DNA from 2 places in the Streptomyces sp. NPDC102279 genome. Region 2 is predicted to be linked to the other one. Evidence: predicted binding sites of a transcription regulator. Region 2 holds the regulator's gene; the other holds the start of a gene.
What was found. Region 2 encodes HspR, which represses chaperone genes until heat shock. Its sites were predicted from a motif close to TTGAGNNNNNNNNNCTCAA; they were not measured.
Positions count from the first base shown of each region.

Region 1 (10,012 bases), on a different contig from region 2:
GGAAGTCCTGCAGCGCCTGCTCGGCCTCTTCGAGGGTGATGTCGCCGCGACCGATGAGGGACTCGGTGTAGAGCTTGCGCACCGAGCGCTTCTTGTCGATCAGGTCGTACATCAGCGGCTGGGTGAACGCCGGGTTGTCGGACTCGTTGTGACCGCGGCGGCGGTAGCAGATGAGGTCGATCACGACGTCCTTGTTGAACGCCTGACGGAACTCGAACGCGAGCCGCGCGACACGGACGACGGCCTCGGGGTCGTCGCCGTTCACGTGGAAGATCGGCGCCTCGATCATGCGGGCCACGTCGGTGGCGTACATGGAGGAGCGCGACGACTCCGGGGCGGCGGTGAAGCCGACCTGGTTGTTGATGACGATGTGGACCGTGCCGCCCGTGCGGTAACCGCGCAGCTGCGACATGTTGAGCGTCTCGGCGACCACACCCTGGCCGGCGAAGGCCGCGTCACCGTGCAGGGCGACCGGCAGGACGGTGAAGTCCGTGCCGCCCTTGTTGATGATGTCCTGCCGTGCGCGGACGATGCCCTCGATGATCGGGTCGACCGTCTCCAGGTGGGACGGGTTCGCCGCCAGCGAGACCTTGATCTGCTCGCCGTCGAGGCCGGTGAAGGTGCCGTGGGCGCCCAGGTGGTACTTCACGTCGCCGGAGCCGTGCATCGACTTCGGGTCGAGGTTGCCCTCGAACTCGCGGAAGATCTGCGCGTACGACTTGCCGACGATGTTCGCGAGGACGTTCAGCCGGCCGCGGTGGGCCATGCCGATGACGACCTCGTCCAGCCGGGACTCGGCGGCGCTGTCGATGACGGCGTCCAGGAGCGGGATGACGGACTCGCCGCCCTCCAGGGAGAAGCGCTTCTGGCCGACGTACTTCGTCTGCAGGAAGGTCTCGAAGGCCTCCGCCGCGTTCAGCCGGCGCAGGATGCGCAGCTGCTCCTCGCGCTCCGGCTTGGAGTGCGAGCGCTCGATGCGGTCCTGGATCCACTTGCGCTGCTTCGGGTCCTGGATGTGCATGAACTCGACGCCGGTGGTGCGGCAGTACGAGTCGCGCAGCACGCCGAGGATGTCGCGCAGCTTCATCAGGGACTTGCCGGCGAAGCCGCCGACCGCGAACTCCCGCTCCAGGTCCCACAGGGTGAGGCCGTGCTCGGTGATGTCCAGGTCGGGGTGCTTGCGCTGGCGGTACTCCAGCGGGTCGGTGTCGGCCATGACGTGGCCGCGGACCCGGTAGGAGTGGATCAGCTCGAAGACGCGGGCGGCCTTCGTGACGTCGTCGTCGTGGCTGGCGTCGATGTCCTTGAGCCAGCGGACCGGCTCGTAGGGGATGCGCAGCGCCTCGAAGATGTCGTCGTAGAAGCCCTGCTCGCCGAGGAGCAGGTTCGCGACGATCCGCAGGAACTCGCCGGAGGCGGCGCCCTGGATGACCCGGTGGTCGTAGGTCGACGTGAGCGTCATGACCTTCGAGATGCCGAGCTTGTTCAGGGTGTCCTGGGAGGTGCCCTGGAACTCCGCCGGGTAGTCCATGGAGCCGACGCCCATGATGACCGACTGCGAGGGCATCAGACGCGGGACCGAGTGGACGGTGCCGAGGCCGCCGGGGTTGGTCAGCGAGACCGTGACACCGGAGAAGTCGTCCATCGTCAGCTTGCCGTCACGTGCCCGGCGGACGATGTCCTCGTAGGCCTGCCAGAACTCGAAGAAGTTCAGCGTCTCGGCCTTCTTGATGCCGGCGACGACGAGCTGGCGGTCGCCGTTCGGCTTCACCAGGTCGATGGCGAGACCGAAGGTGATGTGCGCGGGCTTGACGAGGGTGGGCTTCCCGTCCTTCTCCGCGAAGTGCCAGTTCATCGACGGCATGGCCTTGATGGCCTGCACCATCGCGTAGCCGATGAGGTGGGTGAAGGAGATCTTCCCGCCCCGGGCCCGCTTCAGGTGGTTGTTGATCACGATGCGGTTGTCGAAGAGCAGCTTCACCGGGACCGCGCGCACGGACGTGGCCGTGGGCACCTCCAGCGAGGCGTTCATGTTCTTCGCGACGGCACCGGCGGGACCGCGCAGGGTCACGTACTCGGGGCCCTCGGGCGCCTCGGTGGCCGGCTCGGCCTTCGGCTGCGCGGCGGCCGGAGCGGCCTTCACGGGAGCCGGGGCGGCGGCAGCGGGCTTCGGAGCCGCGGGAGCAGCCGCCGGAGCGGGCGCGGGCGCGGCCGGAGCGGCGGGAGCCGCCTGAGGGGGAGCCTGGCGCGCCGCGGGCGGCGCGGGCGCGGCCGCAGCGGCCGGCGCGGGCGTGGTGGTCCCTGCGGCCCCCGCGGCCGCAGTACCCGCCGGAGCCGAGGCGGCGGGCGCCCCGGGCTTGTAATCGGCGAAGAAGTCCCACCAGGCTCGGTCTACGGAGTTCGGGTCCTGGAGGTACTGCTGATAGATCTCGTCGACGAGCCACTCGTTGGGTCCGAAGGCGGCAGCGGGGTTCTTCCCGGCTTGGTCCTCGGTCGAAGTGCTCGAGTTACTGGGGGACTGTGGCGACACGGCGGCAACCGCCCTCTTCCGCTTCACAAGGTGATGGACAGCGGGAATAAAGGCTACGCCTCCCCGGCCGGGTAGGTCAGGCCGGGCCCGTCCAACGTCGTGCAAGTCACATCGGAATCCGTGTTTCGCGCAGGGAAATGGCGGGAAACAAGCGGGGTTCCGCTTCTGGAAGGGTACGCCGACCCCGGGTCGCGGCACGACTCTCGCGGCCCTCTGCCTGATCACACGTGTACACCGGCGGCGACCGTGATGGATCTTGCGGCTCCGCTTCGAACTTTACGTCAACTTGGCAGAGAAGGAAGTCCCGGAAGGATGACCTGGATCCGGCAACCCCGCTCGGATTCGGCCACACCGATCCGGCCGCCGTGCAGATCGACCGCCCACCGGGCGATGGCCAGGCCGAGGCCCGTGCCGCCGTCGCTGCCGGGGCCGTGCGGCGCGGGCACCCCACCGCGGTTGAACCGCTCGAAGACCCGGTGCCACTCCGACTTCGGGATGCCCGGTCCCTCGTCCAGGACCTCGAGCGACAGCGACTCCGGGTGATCGCCCCGCCGCGCCCTGACCGTCACCCGGCCGTGCGCCGGGCTGTGCTTGACGGCGTTGTCGATGAGATTCGCCACGACCTGGTGGATCCGCTCCGGGTCCGCGTGCGCGGTCAGCTCGGGAGGGGACACGTCGAGGTGCAGATGGACGTCGGTGCGGGTGTGGCTGCCGGAGCCGGACGCGATGTCCGCGCGCGCCGAGGCGACCATGTTGGCCTCCTTCAGTACTCCCGACAGGTACGGCCACACCTCGAAGCGCCGCCGGCGCAGCGGGACGACGCCGTTGTCCAGGCGGGACAGGTCGAGCAGGGTCTCCACCAGCCGCCCGAGCCGCTCCGTCTGCTTCAGCGCCGTGCGCATCGTCTCGGGGTCGGCGGCGGACACCCCGTCCACGACGTTCTCCAGCACCGCCCGCAGCCCCGCGATCGGGGTGCGCAGCTCGTGCGAGACATTCGCCACGAGTTCCTTGCGCTGGCGGTCCTGGGCCTCCAGCTCGTCCGCCATGAGGTTGATCGTCTGGGCCAGGTCGCCCAGCTCGTCGCGCCGGTCGTCCCGCACCCGGCGCGTGTAGTCGCCGTGCGAGATGGACCGGGCCACCGCGTTCATCTCGTCCAGCGGCGCGGTGAGCGAGTGCGCCACGAACTGGGTGATCAGCAGGGTGGCGATCATCGAGAACACCGTGATGAAGCGGAGTTCCGTCTTGGTGTGCACCGCGATCATCGACAGACCCGTGGTGATGAGCACCGAGATGACGACCAGCGCGCCCAGTTTGGTCTTGATGGAGAAGGGCCGGAGGCCGGCCCAGGGGCCCGCGCCCCTGCGTTCCCCGGAGGAGCGCGCGCCGAGCCCGCGTCCCCGCTCGCCGAGCACGCTCATCACATCAGCCCCTCACGAAAGTCCCGGACGCGTTGGTCCCGGCGTTCCGACGGCGGCCCAACTCAGGGAGTCGGGGTCTCCAGCGCGTAGCCCACGCCGTGCACCGTACGGATCCGCTCGGCACCGATCTTGCGGCGCAGCGCCTTGATGTGGCTGTCCACGGTGCGGGTACCGGACGCGTCGGCCCAGTCCCACACCTCGGCGAGCAGCTGCTCGCGCGAGAGTACGGCACGGGGGGTGTTCGCGAGGCAGACCAGCAGGTCGAACTCGGTGGGAGTGAGGTGCACGTCCTCGCTGCGCACCCGCACCCGGCGCTGTGCGTGGTCGATCTCCAGCTCGCCGAGGCGCAGGATGCCGCTGCGGGGCGTGGAGGCGGCGACCACGGCGCGCTCGACCCTGCGCAGCAGGACGTGCACGCGCGCGGCCAGCTCACGCATCGAGAAGGGCTTCGTCATGTAGTCGTCGGCGCCGACGCCGAGTCCGACCAGCATGTCGGTCTCGTCGTCGCGCGCGGTGAGCATCAGCACCGGCACCGGGCGCGCTGCCTGCACGCGGCGGCAGACCTCCAGGCCGTCGAAGCCGGGCAGCATGATGTCGAGGATCAGCAGATCGGGCTGCCAGGCCTCGGCCGTGTCCACCGCGGCGGGACCGTCGCCCGCGGTTTGCACGAGGAATCCCTCGGCGCGCAGGCGGGCCGCGATGGCCTCGACGATCGTCGGGTCGTCCTCGACCACCAGCACCCGGCGCTGAGCGCCCGGTGTCGCCGCCGTGCCGTTCTGGGAGGTGTGTGTCTGCTCCATCGCCCGCCCCTGAGTGTGCTTTCCGGAATCCGTGGGGTGATCCCATGACTGCGCTTGACGCTTGAATGATCCGCGTCAGGAAAGCAGAGTACGGGCAGGCACGGGGCCTCGGCTATCCAGGCCTTACCGCGAGATGCACCACGTCGGGAACGCCCCGGGCAACGGGGATCTCTTCGGTACGGACCCGCTGGAATCCGGCATTCCACAAGGTTCCTTCAAATTCCGGAGAGGGCTGGGCCGACCATACGGCCAGTACGCCGCCCGGCTTCAACGTCCTTGCGCAGCTTGCGAGTCCGGCCTTCCCGTACAGGCCCGCGTTGCCCTCCGTGACCGTCCATCCGGGTCCGTTGTCGATGTCGAGGCACAGGGCGTCGAACGTGTCGGAGATCTCATTGACGTAGTCGACGAGATCGTCCTCGACGATCTCGGTGCGCGGGTCGGCGAGCGCCGTGGCCGACAGCTCGGCGAGGGGGCCCTCGCGGTGCCAGTCGATGATGGCCCGCTCCCGCTCGACCACCGTGATGCGCCCCCAGCGCTCGTCCGCGGCGGCGTGCGCGAGGGAGAACCCGACGCCCAGCCCGCCGATCAGCACGCTCGGCTCCGGACGTCCGTCCAGGGCGTCGCGGGCGGCGTCCACGAGCAGGCGCTCGGAACGCCCGTCGGAGGTGTCCATCAGGAAACATCCGTTGGCGATGATCTGCAGCAGCGCGCCGTGACGCCGCAGCACGACCTCGCCGTACGGGCCCTGGCGCCGGTCGATGACCACGGGGGTGTCGTACGTGGCAGTCATGGCCTCCATCCTGGCATCCAGGCGGGGCCCCGGGGGCGGAATATCCGGGGCCCGGCCCCCCCACGGTCCGGGCCTCGGACGGTGCGGGCGCGATCAGGCACCCCGCGGTCTCATCCGACGTCCAGGCCGTGCCCGCAGGCGAACACCGGGTCCTCTGTGTCGTCGGGCACGTCCGGCCGGGACGCCCGTACCGCCTCCATGGAACGCGGCAGTTCGAAGGGCAGCCGGCCCTCGGCGCGCGCCCGTCCGACGGCGACGTCGAGGAGCGCCGGCACTCGCGCCGTAGCCGGCGGCCAGGGCGGCGACCCGCTCCGCGATCTCCGGGAGTACGGCGGGCCGCTCCAGGTTGACGCGCACCAGCGTCGGCACCGTGTCCAGGAGCCGCAGGATCTCCTACAGCTCGTCCTCGGGAAAGGGGAGCGAGCCCCCGTGGAAGAAGGACTCGAAGAGCCAGGGCCGCTCCTCGTAGGGAGTGCCGAGGTGCGGGACGGCGAGGTCCGCGTCGAGCGGGTCGGCCACGACGTTGCCGTACGCGGCCGCCGCCGTCCGCTCCGAGACGCCCCGCAGACACAGGTTCGGGCGGTCCCCGACCGGCAGCAGGTCCCGGTCGGCCAGGACGGTCAGGGAGCGGCGCTCCGCCTGCGGTCGGTCACGACGGCGGGCACCGGGCTGCCGCAGCAGGCCTGAGACCCCGGGCTCCGCCCGGCAACGACCTCGGAGCCCGGCCGGGAACCATGAGGAGTTGTTGTGAATCGCCCGGTACGGGGCACCTGTCGTGGACAGCGCCGGGTGGGGCGCGGAGGCTTGGCGGTGACGGAAGGAGCACGGCAGCGTGGACGGGAGCATCACCGGGCACCGCCCGCGAGGGGCGGCACCCACCGGGCCGGACGAGCCCGCAGCCCGACGCGGTGAAGCCGTCGAGCGGGCGGGGCTGCCCGCCGCGCGCCGCCCCGGGACCGCCGGACCGACGTCGGACGGACCCGCGGCGAACGGCCTCGACGGCATGCCCCGGCAGCGCACCGAGCAGGTCGCTGCGCCAACTGCTCGGTGCGCGGCCGCTGTTCCGAACCCGGCGGCCCCTGTGCCGAGTGCCCTCTCCTCGGACGCCGCTCCGGCGTCCGCGCCGTCGGCCGCACCGGCCCACGCGCGACGGCCGGGCGGTCTCGCGGCCCGAGCCGCCCGATCTGTCGGACGGCTCCTGCCCACCCCGCCGGGCACGCCCTTCACCTTCGGGTACGCCACCGTCCTCGCCGTCACCTCGTACGTCGCCGGCCACGCGGATCCCGCGCTCGTGCGCGCCCTGCACCAGGCGTCCAGTACGGACGTCGCGCACCTCGTGCGATACCCCGTGGCGGTGCTGTTCGCGAGCGCGTTGTGGATCGTCGGCGGGATCCTCTCGCCGTACGCCGCCGGGTTCCTGCTCGTACTGACCGCACTGGAGCGGCGGATCGGGGCGGCACGGGCCGCCGGTGTCTTCCTGCTCGGGCACGTGGTCGCCACGCTGGCCACCGAGGTGCCGGTCGGGCTGGCGGTGTGGGCGGGGCGGCTTCCCGGCAGCTCGCTGCACCGGTTCGACTACGGCATCAGCTTCGGTGTCGCCGCGAGCGTCGGCTCCCTCGCGGGACTCCTCCCGCCCTGGCTGCGGTGGCCTCTGCTGACGGTCTTCGGCTCCGTCCTCGCGGAGGACCTGATCACGCTCGACGACCCGATGACGAACTGGGGCCACCTCCTGGCACTGGCCCTCGGCGTCGCGACCTGGCCCCTGGTGCGGCGCGCGGCGCGAGCGCGCGGCGGCTTCCGGAGCGGCCGAGACCTGACCCGTCCGCCGACGGGAACCCCTCGCGCCGCCTCGCCCGACCTCGACGCCGACAGTCCGGCAGCTTCCTAGCGCGTGTCCTCTCCGGTGTACCGCGCGCTCAGCAGCGGTGCCTCCACGCGCCAGCCCAGTGAGGCGTAGAGCGCCCGTCCCTCCGGTGTTCCCGCGAGGACGGCGGTCTCCGCGCCCTGGTCCGCCGCCGCCCGGTCGAGCGTGCGCATGACCGTGCGCCCGAGTCCCCGCCGCCGGTGCCCGGCCGACGTCTCTACCTGGTCGACGACGGCCGTCGCTCCCGTCGTGGCGATCTGGCCCCGGGCCGCCCAGGAGCCGTCCGGCGCCGTGACCAGGGCACGGGTGACGCCGCCGCGGGACCAGGTGCGCAACCGGTAACCCTGGGGGAGCGGCTCGTCCGGGCCGGCGTCCTCGGTGGCGGCCAACGGTGCCGACATCAGGTAGCCCGGTTCGGGGTCGGTCCACCAGCCCTCGCCGAGCAGGTGGCGGACGGCCGACGGCTCGGCGAAGACCTTGAGCCAGACACCGGGTGCGGTCACCGCGTCCGCGACCTTGCGGACCGCCGCCGCCTCGACCCGGTCGCGCGTCTCCCCGAGGACGTGCCGCGTGACGTGTCCCTCCTGCCCGACGTCGATCGTGTATCCCCACTCCCGGACCACCGGCGCCGCCGCCCCGCGCGAGACGACCCACCCGTCCACCCAGGCCCGCACGATCCTGTCCACCCCTGCCCCCTGTCTCCCCAGCCGTCCGCTGCGTGCGCCCATGCTTCACGTAACGGTCCTAGTCACATAGAGACCCTTACTGGGGAGATGATGTCAGGCCCGTCGGCCCCGCGCCAGACGTGCCTCGCGGCAGACCTGTTTCCGGCGCCTCCTGCGTGATCGCTCACAGCGAACAGCCCTCGGGGAACATTGAGGGACTCCGATGCATTGAGTCGGCATAGCTCAACTTGTATGCCGAAGGGAAGATCATGGCTTCGACGTCCGCATCACTCACTCTGCCCGTGCTGCCGCTCGACGACGAGGTCGTGCTGCCTGGAATGGTGGTTCCGCTCGATCTGAACGACGCCGATGTGCGGGCCGCCGTGGAGGCAGCCCAGTCCGCCGCTCGTTCAACGCCCGGCAAGCCCCAGGTACTCCTGGTCCCGCGTATCGACGGGACCTACGCGAGCACCGGTGTGCTCGGCACCGTCGAGCAGGTCGGCCGGCTGGCCGACGGCGACCCGGGCGCGCTGATCCGCGGGCGCGGTCGTGTGAAGGTCGGCGCGGGCACCACGGGCCCCGGTGCCGCCCTGTGGGTCGAGGGCACCCGGGTCGACGAGACCGTGCCGGACCCGCTGCCCGGCCGGGTCGCCGACCTGGTCAAGGAGTACAAGGCCCTGGCCACCAGCTGGCTGCGCAAGCGCGCCGCCTGGCAGGTCGTGGACCGCGTCCAGCAGATCGACGACGTGTCCGCGCTCGCCGACAATTCCGGTTACTCACCCTTCCTCTCGCTCGACCAGAAGGTCGAGCTGCTGGAGACCGCCGACCCGGTGGCCCGCCTGAAGCTGGCCACCGAGCAGCTCCGCGAGCACCTCGCCGAGCAGGACGTCGCCGAGTCCATCGCCAAGGACGTCCAGGAGGGCGTCGACAAGCAGCAGCGCGAGTTCCTGCTGCGCCGCCAGCTCGAAGCCGTTCGCAAGGAGCTGCGCGACCTCAAGGGCGAGGGTGGCGAGGAGGACGAGTCCGACGACTACCGGGCCCGCGTCGAGGCCGCCGACCTCCCGGAGAACGTGCGGGAGGCGGCACTCAAGGAGGTCGAGAAGCTGGAGCGGTCCAGTGACCAGTCGCCCGAGGGCAGCTGGATCAGGACCTGGCTCGACACCGTCCTCGAACTGCCGTGGAACGAACGGACCGAGGACCAGTACGACATCCAGGGCGCGCAGGCCGTGCTCGACGCCGAGCACGCCGGCCTGGAGGACGTGAAGGAGCGCATCACCGAGTACCTCGCCGTGCGCAAGCGGCGCTCGGACCGCGGCCTCGGGGTCGTCGGTGGCCGGCGCGGAGGCGCCGTGCTCGCGCTCGTCGGCCCGCCCGGCGTCGGCAAGACCTCGCTCGGCGAGTCCGTCGCGCACGCCATGGGCCGCAAGTTCGTCCGCGTCGCCCTCGGCGGCGTCCGGGACGAGGCCGAGATCCGCGGCCACCGTCGTACGTACGTCGGCGCGCTGCCCGGCCGGATCGTCCGCGCCATCAAGGAGGCCGGGTCGATGAACCCGGTGGTCCTGCTCGACGAGATCGACAAGGTCGGCTCCGACTTCCGGGGCGACCCGGCGGCGGCGCTGCTCGAAGTCCTCGACCCGGCGCAGAACCACACCTTCCGCGACCACTACCTGGAGGTCGAACTCGACCTCTCGGACGTCGTGTTCCTCGCGACGGCCAACGTGCTCGAAGCCATCCCGGAGGCCCTGCTCGACCGTATGGAGCTGGTCCGCCTCGACGGCTACACCGAGGACGAGAAGGTCGTCATCGCCCGGGACCACCTGCTGCCGCGCCAGCTGGAGCGGGCCGGTCTGGAGAAGGACGAGGTCGTCCTCGACGAGAGCGCGCTGCGCAAGCTCGCCGGGGAGTACACCCGGGAAGCGGGCGTGCGCAATCTGGAGCGGGGCAT
Region 1 is NZ_JBIWLU010000010.1:143,164-153,175, forward strand. It holds gene ACIRQH_RS25905 (multifunctional oxoglutarate decarboxylase/oxoglutarate dehydrogenase thiamine pyrophosphate-binding subunit/dihydrolipoyllysine-residue succinyltransferase subunit) at 1-2,530, opposite strand, end outside; gene ACIRQH_RS25910 (HAMP domain-containing sensor histidine kinase) at 2,812-3,948, opposite strand; gene ACIRQH_RS25915 (response regulator transcription factor) at 4,011-4,748, opposite strand; gene ACIRQH_RS25920 (spermidine synthase) at 4,861-5,538, opposite strand; gene ACIRQH_RS25925 (hypothetical protein) at 5,649-5,813, opposite strand; gene ACIRQH_RS25930 (hypothetical protein) at 5,932-6,384, opposite strand; gene ACIRQH_RS25935 (rhomboid-like protein) at 6,371-7,426, shown strand; gene ACIRQH_RS25940 (GNAT family N-acetyltransferase) at 7,423-8,088, opposite strand; gene lon (endopeptidase La) at 8,337-10,012, shown strand, end outside.
Region 1: lon (endopeptidase La) is a predicted target of HspR. The motif match lies at 8,296-8,314, and genes of this name have one in related genera.

Region 2 (10,012 bases):
CCTTGGCGTTGACCGGGTTCCAGTCCTTGGTGTCGTACGTCTTGGCGACGGTCACCTTGTCCTTGAGCTCGGATTCCGCGCCGGCCTTGAACTGCGCCGCGTTCGGGTCGGTCGTCGCGCCGTTCATCATGATGACCTTCTTCGACGCGGAGTTGCTGCCCAGCGCGCCGACCAGGGCCTTGCCCTGGACCTCGCCGACCAGCTCGTTGTCGAAGGAGATGTACGCGTCGATCGGGCCCTGCGCCAGCCGGTCGTAGGCGATGACCGGGATGCCGGCCTCCTTGGCCTTCTTCACGCCCTTCGCGATCGACTTCGAGTCCACCGCGTCCACGAGGATGACGTCGAGCTTGTCGTCCACCATCTGCTGGAGCTGGGCGAGCTGCTTGCCCGCGTCCTGCTCGGCGTTCTGGTAGACCACCTCACCCTTGTTCTCGGTGAGCTTCTCGACCTGCTCCTTGATGATCGGGTAGTCGAACTTCTCGTAACGGGTGTTCTCCTTCTCCGGAAGGAGGAGGCCCACCTTGATGTCGTCGCCCTTCGTGGGGCTGGCCTTGGCGTCGCTTCCACCGAGCCCGTCGACGACCCCGCAGCCGGCGAGCGAGAGGGCGGCGGCGGACGAGGCCAGGGCTATGACGGTACGACGGAGACCGGTGTTACGAGTGTTCACATCAGGTGCCTTCCGGGCGAGGTTGCAGCATTGCGACCCAGGTGGCTGAAAGCCAACGCGGCGATCACCTCAGCGTCAAGGACTAGCCACTTAACGAGATGGCAACAGCGTTCTGTGTTCCACAAGTGAACACGGTGGGAAGAGGTTACGCCCGAGGTTCCAGCAATCCCCTCAGCTTCACCTTCTGTCATCCACGCGACGCGGGCGGCGCCGCGGACCGCGCGACGCCATCCACCATGCCTTTAAGGGTTGTTGACACTCCGGTAAACGCCGGGACACGGGCCCCGGCACGAGTCCGTGTGCGGCACCGGATCCCGCCACCGCGCGGTGCGGGCGCCCGAACGAATGCGGTCAACCCGGCCATTCCGACCGGACCGTCAAGATCGAGCCACCGCGGATCGCGACCGGTCGAAAACGGTCACGGACTCCGCCGGGTACGCGAGAGGGGGCCCGGAGGAAGAACCTCCGGGCCCCCTCTCGGGTGCTTCGGTCACTGATCGGGCGACCTCTTGGGACGCCAGACCACCAAGGCACTCGTCTGCTGGACCTCCTGGTACGGGACCAGGTCACGCCGGTAGGAGGCGTGCACGGCGGCCTCGCGCTGCTGCATGGCCACCGCGGCGCCGTCGAGGGCCGACTGGAGCTCGGCGGCCCGGGACTGGAGCGCCGCCACCTGGTTCTCCAGCTCGATGATGCGCTTGATGCCGGCCAGGTTGATGCCCTCGTCCTGCGACAACTGCTGGACGGTGCGCAGCAGTTCGATGTCGCGGGCCGAGTAGCGGCGGCCCCGGCCGGCCGTGCGGTCGGGAGAGACCAGGCCGAGCCGGTCGTACTGACGCAGGGTCTGCGGGTGCAGTCCGGAGAGCTGGGCCGCCACCGAGATGACGTAGACCGGCGTCTCCTCGGTCAGTTCGTACGGGTTGCGCCGCCGACCGGTGGTGTCCATGGCTCCGTCATGCTCCCTTCGCGGCCTGGAACAGCTCCGCCCGCGGATCCTCACCCGCGGTCGCCTCGCGATACGCCTCCAGCGCGTCCCGAGCCTTGCCCGACACGTCCTGCGGAACGGCCACCTCGACGGTGACGAGCAGGTCGCCCCGTGTGCCGTCCTTGCGGACCGCACCCTTGCCCCGGGCACGCATGGTGCGTCCGTTGGGCGTGCCCGGCGGCAGCTTCAGTGTCACCGCGGGTCCGCCCAGGGTGGGCACCTTCACCTCGCCGCCGAGCGCCGCCTCCGTGAAGGTGACGGGCACCGTGACGGTGAGGTTGTCGCCCTTGCGGCCGAAGACCGGGTGGGCGTCGACGTGGACGGTGACGTACAGGTCGCCGGAGGGGCCCCCGCGTTCACCGGGAGCGCCCTTGCCGCGCAGCCTGATCCGCTGGCTGTCGCTGACGCCGGCGGGGATCCGCACCTGCATGGTCCGGGACGACTTGGCCCGGCCGCTGCCCTTGCAGACCTCGCAGGGGTTCTCCGAGATCAGCCCGCGGCCCTTGCAGTCCGGGCACGGGTCGGTGAGCGAGAAGCCACCGCCCGAACCGCGGGCGACCTGGCCGGTGCCGACACACGTCGGGCACACACGGGGTGTGCCGTTCGCGTCGCCGGTGCCCGAACAGGCCTTGCAGGGGGCCTGCGAGGTCATGCGCAGCGGAACGGTCGCGCCGTCCACCGCCTCGGTGAAGCTCAGCGTCACCTCGGTGTCGATGTCCTGGCCGCGCCGGGGCTGCGTACGGGTTCCCGTACCGGCTCCGCCGCGGTTGAACAGGCCGCCGAAGACGTCGCCGATGCCTCCGCCGAAGCCACCGGCTCCGCCGGCCTGGCCGCCGCCCTGGGGGGCGCCTCCGAAGAGGTCGCCCAGGTCGAAGTTGAAGTTGCCGCCGCCCGCGCCGGGACCCGGCCGGAAGCCGCCGTTGCCGAAGAGGGCGCGTGCCTCGTCGTACTCCTTGCGCTTCTTGGGGTCACCGAGGACGTCGTTCGCCTCGGAGATCTCCTTGAAGCGCTCCTCGGCCTTGACGTTGCCCTTGTTGGCGTCCGGGTGGTTCTCGCGGGCGAGCTTCCGGTACGCCTTCTTGATCTCGGCCTCGGTGGCGTCCTTGGGGACGCCGAGGACCTTGTAGAAGTCCTTCTCGATGAAGTCCTTGGTGCTCATCCCCGACGTCCCTCCTTTCCTCGTTCAAGCTCAGCCCTCGTCCGGGCCACCGCTCTCCTTGTCCGTGGCGGTCTCGGCCGCCTCGGCCGACTCCTCGGCCTTGACCGTCTGCGCCCCGGGCTGCGGCTCGGCGACCGCCACCCGCGCGGGGCGGATGGTGCGCTCGCCGAAGCGATACCCCGGCTGCAGAATCGCCACGCACGTCGTCTCCGTGACGTCCGGCGCGTACGAGTGCATCAGTGCCTCGTGGATCGTCGGGTCGAAGGGCTCGCCCTCCTTGCCGAACTGCTGGAGCCCCATCTTGGCCGCGACGGTCTCCAGCGACTCGGCGACGGACTTGAATCCGCCCACGAGTTCGCCGTGCTCCCGCGCGCGGCCGATGTCGTCGAGCACGGGCAGGAGCTCGGTCAGGAGGTTCGCCACGGCGACCTCCTTGACCGCGATCCGGTCACGCTCGACGCGGCGGCGGTAGTTCTGGAACTCGGCCTGGAGACGCTGGAGGTCCGCGGTGCGCTCGGTGAGACCCGTGCGTGCCTGGTCCAGCTGCGCCGTCAGGCCGGCCAACTGTGCACTGTCGTCCCCGTCCGGGGCCGCCGCCCCCTCCGCAGAGGGGGTGGCGGACTGCGGATCGGCGTCGTCGGAGGTGGCGCCGGAGGGGACGTCAGGCTGCTCTTCGAAGCCCGGGGTCTCCTCCGTCACGCGGCACCGTCCTTGCGGTCCTCGTCGACGATCTCGGCGTCGACGACGTCCTCGTCGGAACCGTCGGCCTTCGGAGCCTCGGCACCCGGGGCGTCGCCGCCCGCGGCCTGCGCGGCCTGGGCGTCGGCGTACATGGCCTGGCCCAGCTTCTGCGAGACGGCGGCGACCTTCTCGGTGGCCGTACGGATCTCGGCGGTGTTGTCGCCCCCGGCGGCCTCGCCCTTGAGCGCGGCCTTCAGCTCCTCGACGGAGGCCTCGACCTCGGTCTTGACGTCACCGGGGACCTTGTCCTCGTTGTCCTTGAGGAACTTCTCCGTCTGGTAGACGAGCTGCTCGCCCTGGTTGCGGGTCTCGGCGGCCTCGCGGCGGGCGTGGTCCTCGTCCGCGTACTTCTCGGCCTCCTGGCGCATCCGGTCGACCTCGTCACGCGGCAGCGAGGAGCCGCCGGTGACGGTCATCTTCTGCTCCTTGCCCGTGCCCAGGTCCTTCGCGGTCACGTGCATGATGCCGTTGGCGTCGATGTCGAAGGCGACCTCGATCTGCGGGACGCCACGCGGGGCCGGCGGCAGACCGGTCAGCTCGAACATCCCGAGCTTCTTGTTGTACGCCGCGATCTCGCGCTCGCCCTGGTAGACCTGGATCTGCACGGACGGCTGGTTGTCCTCGGCCGTCGTGAAGATCTCGGACCGCTTGGTCGGGATCGTGGTGTTGCGCTCGATGAGCTTGGTCATGATCCCTCCCTTGGTCTCGATACCGAGGGACAGCGGGGTCACGTCGAGGAGCAGGACGTCCTTGACCTCGCCCTTGAGGACACCGGCCTGGAGGGCGGCGCCGATGGCGACGACCTCGTCCGGGTTCACGCCCTTGTTGGCCTCGTTGCCACCGGTCAGCTCCTTGACGAGCTCGGCGACGGCGGGCATACGGGTCGAGCCGCCCACGAGAACGACGTGGTCGATCTCGGAGAGGTTGATGCCGGCGTCCTTGATGACGTTGTGGAACGGCGTCTTGCAGCGCTCCAGCAGGTCGGCCGTCAGCTGCTGGAACTGGGCGCGCGTGAGCTTCTCGTCCAGGTGCAGCGGGCCCTCGGCGGACGCCGTGATGTAGGGCAGGTTGATCGAGGTCTCGGTGGACGAGGACAGCTCGATCTTGGCCTTCTCGGCGGCCTCGCGGAGGCGCTGGAGGGCCATCTTGTCCTTGGACAGGTCCACGCCGTGACCGGACTGGAACTGCTTGACCAGGTAGTCCATGACCCGCTGGTCCCAGTCGTCACCACCGAGGTGGTTGTCGCCGTTGGTGGCCTTCACCTCGACGACGCCGTCACCGATCTCCAGGAGGGACACGTCGAACGTGCCGCCACCGAGGTCGAAGACGAGGATCGTCTGGTCGTCCTTGTCGAGGCCGTACGCCAGGGCGGCGGCGGTCGGCTCGTTCACGATGCGCAGGACGTTCAGGCCCGCGATCTCGCCGGCCTCCTTCGTCGCCTGACGCTCGGAGTCGTTGAAGTACGCCGGGACGGTGATGACCGCGTCGGCCACCTTCTCGCCCAGGTACGCCTCGGCGTCGCGCTTCAGCTTCTGCAGGATGAAGGCGCTCATCTGCTGCGGGTTGAAGCTCTTGCCGTCGAGCTCGATCTTCCAGTCCGTGCCCATGTGACGCTTCACCGAACGGATGGTCCGGTCCACGTTCGTGACCGCCTGGCGCTTGGCGACCTCGCCGACGAGCACCTCACCGTTCTTCGCGAAGGCGACGACGGACGGCGTGGTCCTGGCGCCTTCGGCGTTGGTGATGACGGTGGGCTCGCCGCCTTCAAGAACGCTGACGACTGAGTTAGTCGTGCCCAGGTCGATGCCGACCGCACGTGCCATTTCGATTCCTCCAACGATGACTTGAGTGGAACAGGCTCAAGTGTGCACGACGTCCGCCGCTCGGTCAACAGACCTGAGTCGTGGGGGCTCAACTCTTATCCGTTCCTTACGCGCAGGAAGCTCTTGACCTGCGCCTTTCACACGGAGCTAGGGGACTTTTACCCCACCGTTCGCCACATCCGCCGGGCGACGGAGGAGACCTGCGGGCCGATTCACGGTCCCGGTGACGGGTCCCCCGGGAGCGGGGATCGCATGCGGACGGGATCGGGGCCGGGGGCCGGGGCGGCGCGGGCGGCGTCCGGGGCGCAGGGCGCCCGCGGCGGCGACGATCAGCACGGCCCCGGCCACCCACCAGGCCGCGGCGGCCCCGAGCCGGCCGAGATCGATGGACAGCCCGACGAGCGCACCCGCGAACGTGGCGAGCCCCATCACGACCATGACGCCCTGCCGGGTCAGCCCGGCCCTGCGCAGCCGGTGCACCAGATGGTCGGGCGCGGACCGCAGCACCGGCCGTCCGGCGCGCCACCGGCACACGAGCACCAGGGCGGCGTCGGCGCTGACCACGGCGGTCAGCGCGAACGCGGCACCGAACCCGGCCCCCGCGGGCCGCTCCGCGTGCACCAGCACGACGGCCGAGGCCAGCACGAACCCGGCGAACTGGGAGCCGCACCGGCCGGCCGCGATCCGGGCCGGTGGCCAGCCGTGCATCAGGAAGCCGGTGAGCGCGGCGGCCAGCACGCTGAGCAGGGCCGCGAGTCCGTCCATGACCTCGGCCGCCGCGCAGCCGCTGAGCGCGAACGCGGTGACGACCCCGACGGTCCCGAGCACCCCGTCGGACTGGTCGAGCGAGCGGAAGGCGTGGGTGACGAGGACGATCCAGCAGGCCGCGAGCACCCCTCCGGGCACGCCGAGCGCGTCGTAGGGCACGGCGAGGACGGCGGCACCGGCGACGGCGGTCAGCCGCAGGAGGGGCGGCACGGGCAGCAGGTCGGCGGCGAGGCCGGCCAGGGCGACGACGAGGCCGGCGACCAGCAGCCGGCTGGTCTCCGGGCCGAGCGGGGCGACGCCGGTCCAGTCACCGGCGCAGCCGACGAGGGCCGTCGCACCCGCCACGGCGATCCCGCCGAGCACGGGGACGCGTCTTTCCCGGCCCGGCGGACGGGGCCGGGAACGGCCGGCGAGGAGCCCCGGCCCGCCGGCCGCACCGAGGCGCAGGGCGAGCGACCGCAGCAGCGCGGCGAGCGCGGCGGTCAGGAGCAGAGCGGCGGTGGCAGCCGCGATTCCGTACAGCACATCGCTAATTTAGGGGTAATTGTCACAGTATTGTGCGAATAACACGATCGGGTTTACGTGTCCTTGCGCCAGAACGCCCCCGATCGCGAAAAGGACCGCCTGCCCGCCCGCGACGCACCCACTCAGGTTTGCCTCAGCGACGCAGATCACCGCACCTCTGGCTACAGTGCGGCGGAAGAAGTGGGTAGTCTCAGACGGACTGCATAAGTTACCGCTTAGTAATCACTTCGAGGTCGCTCTCGAAGAACACCTCGCAGGCCCGAGGAGCCCCCGAATGCAACTCGCCGCGATCGTTGTGTCGCTGGTCCTGACCGTGGTCGGCGTCGCGCTGATCACCCGGGCCGTCGCACAGATCTACCGGTTCATCAAGCTCGGCCAGCCCGTCCCCGCCGGCAGCCGCACCGACGACTGGAAGGCCCGCACCGTCACGCTGGCCAAGGAGTTCGTCGGCCACACCCGGATGAACCGGTGGGGCATCATCGGCGTCGCGCACTGGTTCGTCGCCGTCGGCTTCCTGACCCTGGGCCTGACGATCGTCACCGCCTACGGCCAGCTCTTCAAGGCCGACTGGACCCTCCCCGTGCTCGGCGGCTGGCTCCCCTACGAGCTGTACACCGAGTTCATCGCGCTGTTCACGACCCTCGGCATCCTGGTGCTGATCGCGGTCCGGCAGCTGAACCGGCCGTCCAGGCCCGGCCGCAAGTCGCGCTTCGCGGGTTCCAAGACGGGCCAGGCCTACTTCGTCGAGGCCGTGATCCTCGTCATCGGCCTCGCCATCATGACCCTGCGCGGCCTGGAGGGCGCCCTGCACGGCGTCGACCACTACGAGGCCGCCTACTGGGCCTCGTACCCCCTGGTCGCCGCCTTCAAGGGCCTGAGCCTCGACACCCTGCAGACGCTGGTCTACCTGACCGCCATGATCAAGCTCGGCGTCACCATGGGCTGGGCGATCACCGTCGGCCTGAACACCAACATGGGTGTCGCCTGGCACCGCTTCCTCGCCTTCCCCAACATCTGGTTCAAGCGCGACGCCAAGGGCGCGACCGCCCTCGGCGAGCTGCTGCCGATGACCAGCGGCGGCCAGGCCATCGACTTCACCGACCCCGGTGAGGACGACGTCTTCGGCGTCTCCCAGGTCGAGCAGTTCTCCTGGAAGGGCCTGCTCGACTTCTCCACCTGCACCGAGTGCGGCCGCTGCCAGTCGCAGTGCCCCGCCTGGAACACCGGCAAGCCGCTCTCCCCCAAGCTCCTCATCATGTCGCTGCGCGACCACGCGCACGCCAAGGCCCCGTACCTGCTGGCCGGCGGCGGCAAGACCATGGAGGGCGAGGAGAAGGCGTCCGCGGAGCAGCTCAAGGACGTCCCCGCGGCCGCTCTCGCCGAGGCCGAGCGCCCCCTCATCGGCACCGCCGAGGAGAACGGCGTCATCGACCCGGACGTCCTGTGGTCCTGCACCACCTGCGGCGCCTGCGTCGAGCAGTGCCCGGTCGACATCGAGCACATCGACCACATCGTCGACATGCGTCGCTACCAGGTGATGATCGAGAGCGCGTTCCCGTCCGAGGCGGGCACGATGCTCAAGAACCTGGAGAAGAAGGGCAACCCCTGGGGCCTCGCCAAGAAGCAGCGCCTGGAGTGGACCAAGGAGGTCGACTTCGAGATCCCCGTCGTCGGCCGCGACATCGAGGACCTCACCGAGGTCGAGTACCTCTACTGGGTCGGCTGCGCCGGCGCCCTCGAGGACCGCGCCAAGAAGACCACCAAGGCCTTCGCGGAGCTGCTGCACATGGCGGGCGTCAAGTTCGCGATCATGGGCGGCGACGAGAAGTGCACCGGTGACTCCGCCCGCCGCCTCGGCAACGAGCCCCTCTTCCAGGAACTCGGCATGGAGAACGTCGCCGCGCTGAACATGGCGTTCGGCGAGGAGACGGACGACGAGGGCAACAGCACGCCCGAGTCGAAGAAGCCGAGGTCGGCGAAGAAGATCGTCGCCACCTGCCCGCACTGCCTCAACACCATCGGCAACGAGTACCCGCAGCTCGGCGGCGACTACGAGGTCATCCACCACACCCAGCTGCTCCAGCACCTCATCGACGACGGCAAGCTGCTCCCGGTGACCCCGGTCGAGGGCCTCATCACCTACCACGACCCGTGCTACCTGGGCCGGCACAACAAGATCTACACGCCCCCGCGCGAGATCATGTCCGCCGTCCCGGGCCTGCGCCAGCAGGAGATGCACCGCCACAAGGAGCGCGGCTTCTGCTGCGGTGCCGGTGGCGCGCGGATGTGGATGGAGGAGCGGATCGGCAAGCGCATCAACAACGAGCGCGTCGACGAGGCCCTGTCGCTGAACCCCGACATCGTCTCCACCGCCTGCCCGTTCTGCCTCGTCATGCTGACCGACTCGGTCAACGGCAAGAAGAACGACGGCAAGGCCAAGGAGTCCATCCAGGTCGTCGACGTGGCCCAGCTCCTCCTCGACTCGGTCAAGACCCCGCTCGACGACACCGACGGCGACGACGAGCCCCCGGCGGGCGCGGCGGAGTCGGAGAACGAGCCCGAGCCGGAGCCGGTGAAGTAGCGCTTCCGACGGCCCGGTTCACCCCGGTCGGCACCATCGACACCCCCGTGTTCTCAGGAACACGGGGGTGTCGGCGTGTCCGCACGCGGCCCGCCGGGTCCGCCGCCTCCGGCCGCGCGGCGTCCGGACGCCGCCCCACCCGCCACGACCGCCACGACCGCCACGAAAATTATCCGAACTCACGTACAACCCTCACCCCCCACCAGCGGTCTCCTGTTCGCCGATCACCCAGTGAACCGCCGGACGACTCATGGACAACCACCGGCAAACACGGGCAGTCGGAACCCCATTGACAGTGGATGTCCGCCAGACATCCCCGCATGCCGCAGGAGAATCCCGCATGCACAAGCGTCACCCGCACTCCGTGCGTATCGCCCTCGCGACGGCCACCGCTGCCGCGCTGACGGGCGGACTGCTCACCTTCTCGGCCGCGACCGCGACCGCCGCCGACTCCGCGCACGTCCCGCAGGCCGACTTCAACGGCGACGGCATCGGCGACGTGGTCTTCTCGGCGCACGCCGCGTACGTCGGCGGCCACAAGGCGGCCGGCCAGATCGTCGCCCTCTACGGCACCGCCACCGGCGTCTCGTCCGCCAAGCGCTCCACGATCAGCCAGGACACCTCGGGCGTCCCGGGCACCGCCGAGGCCGGCGACGGCTTCGGCGGCGAGACCGCCTACGCCGACTTCAACAAGGACGGTTTCGACGACCTCGCCGTCGCCGCCCCGTGGGAGAAGGTCGGGAGCGACACCGGCGGCGGCACC
Region 2 is NZ_JBIWLU010000003.1:392,112-402,123, reverse strand. It holds gene ACIRQH_RS08620 (substrate-binding domain-containing protein) at 1-667, opposite strand, end outside; gene ACIRQH_RS08615 (heat shock protein transcriptional repressor HspR) at 1,158-1,613, opposite strand; gene dnaJ (molecular chaperone DnaJ) at 1,621-2,811, opposite strand; gene grpE (nucleotide exchange factor GrpE) at 2,842-3,510, opposite strand; gene dnaK (molecular chaperone DnaK) at 3,507-5,375, opposite strand; gene ACIRQH_RS08595 (undecaprenyl/decaprenyl-phosphate alpha-N-acetylglucosaminyl 1-phosphate transferase) at 5,523-6,668, opposite strand; gene ACIRQH_RS08590 ((Fe-S)-binding protein) at 6,943-9,249, shown strand; gene ACIRQH_RS08585 (FG-GAP and VCBS repeat-containing protein) at 9,590-10,012, shown strand, end outside.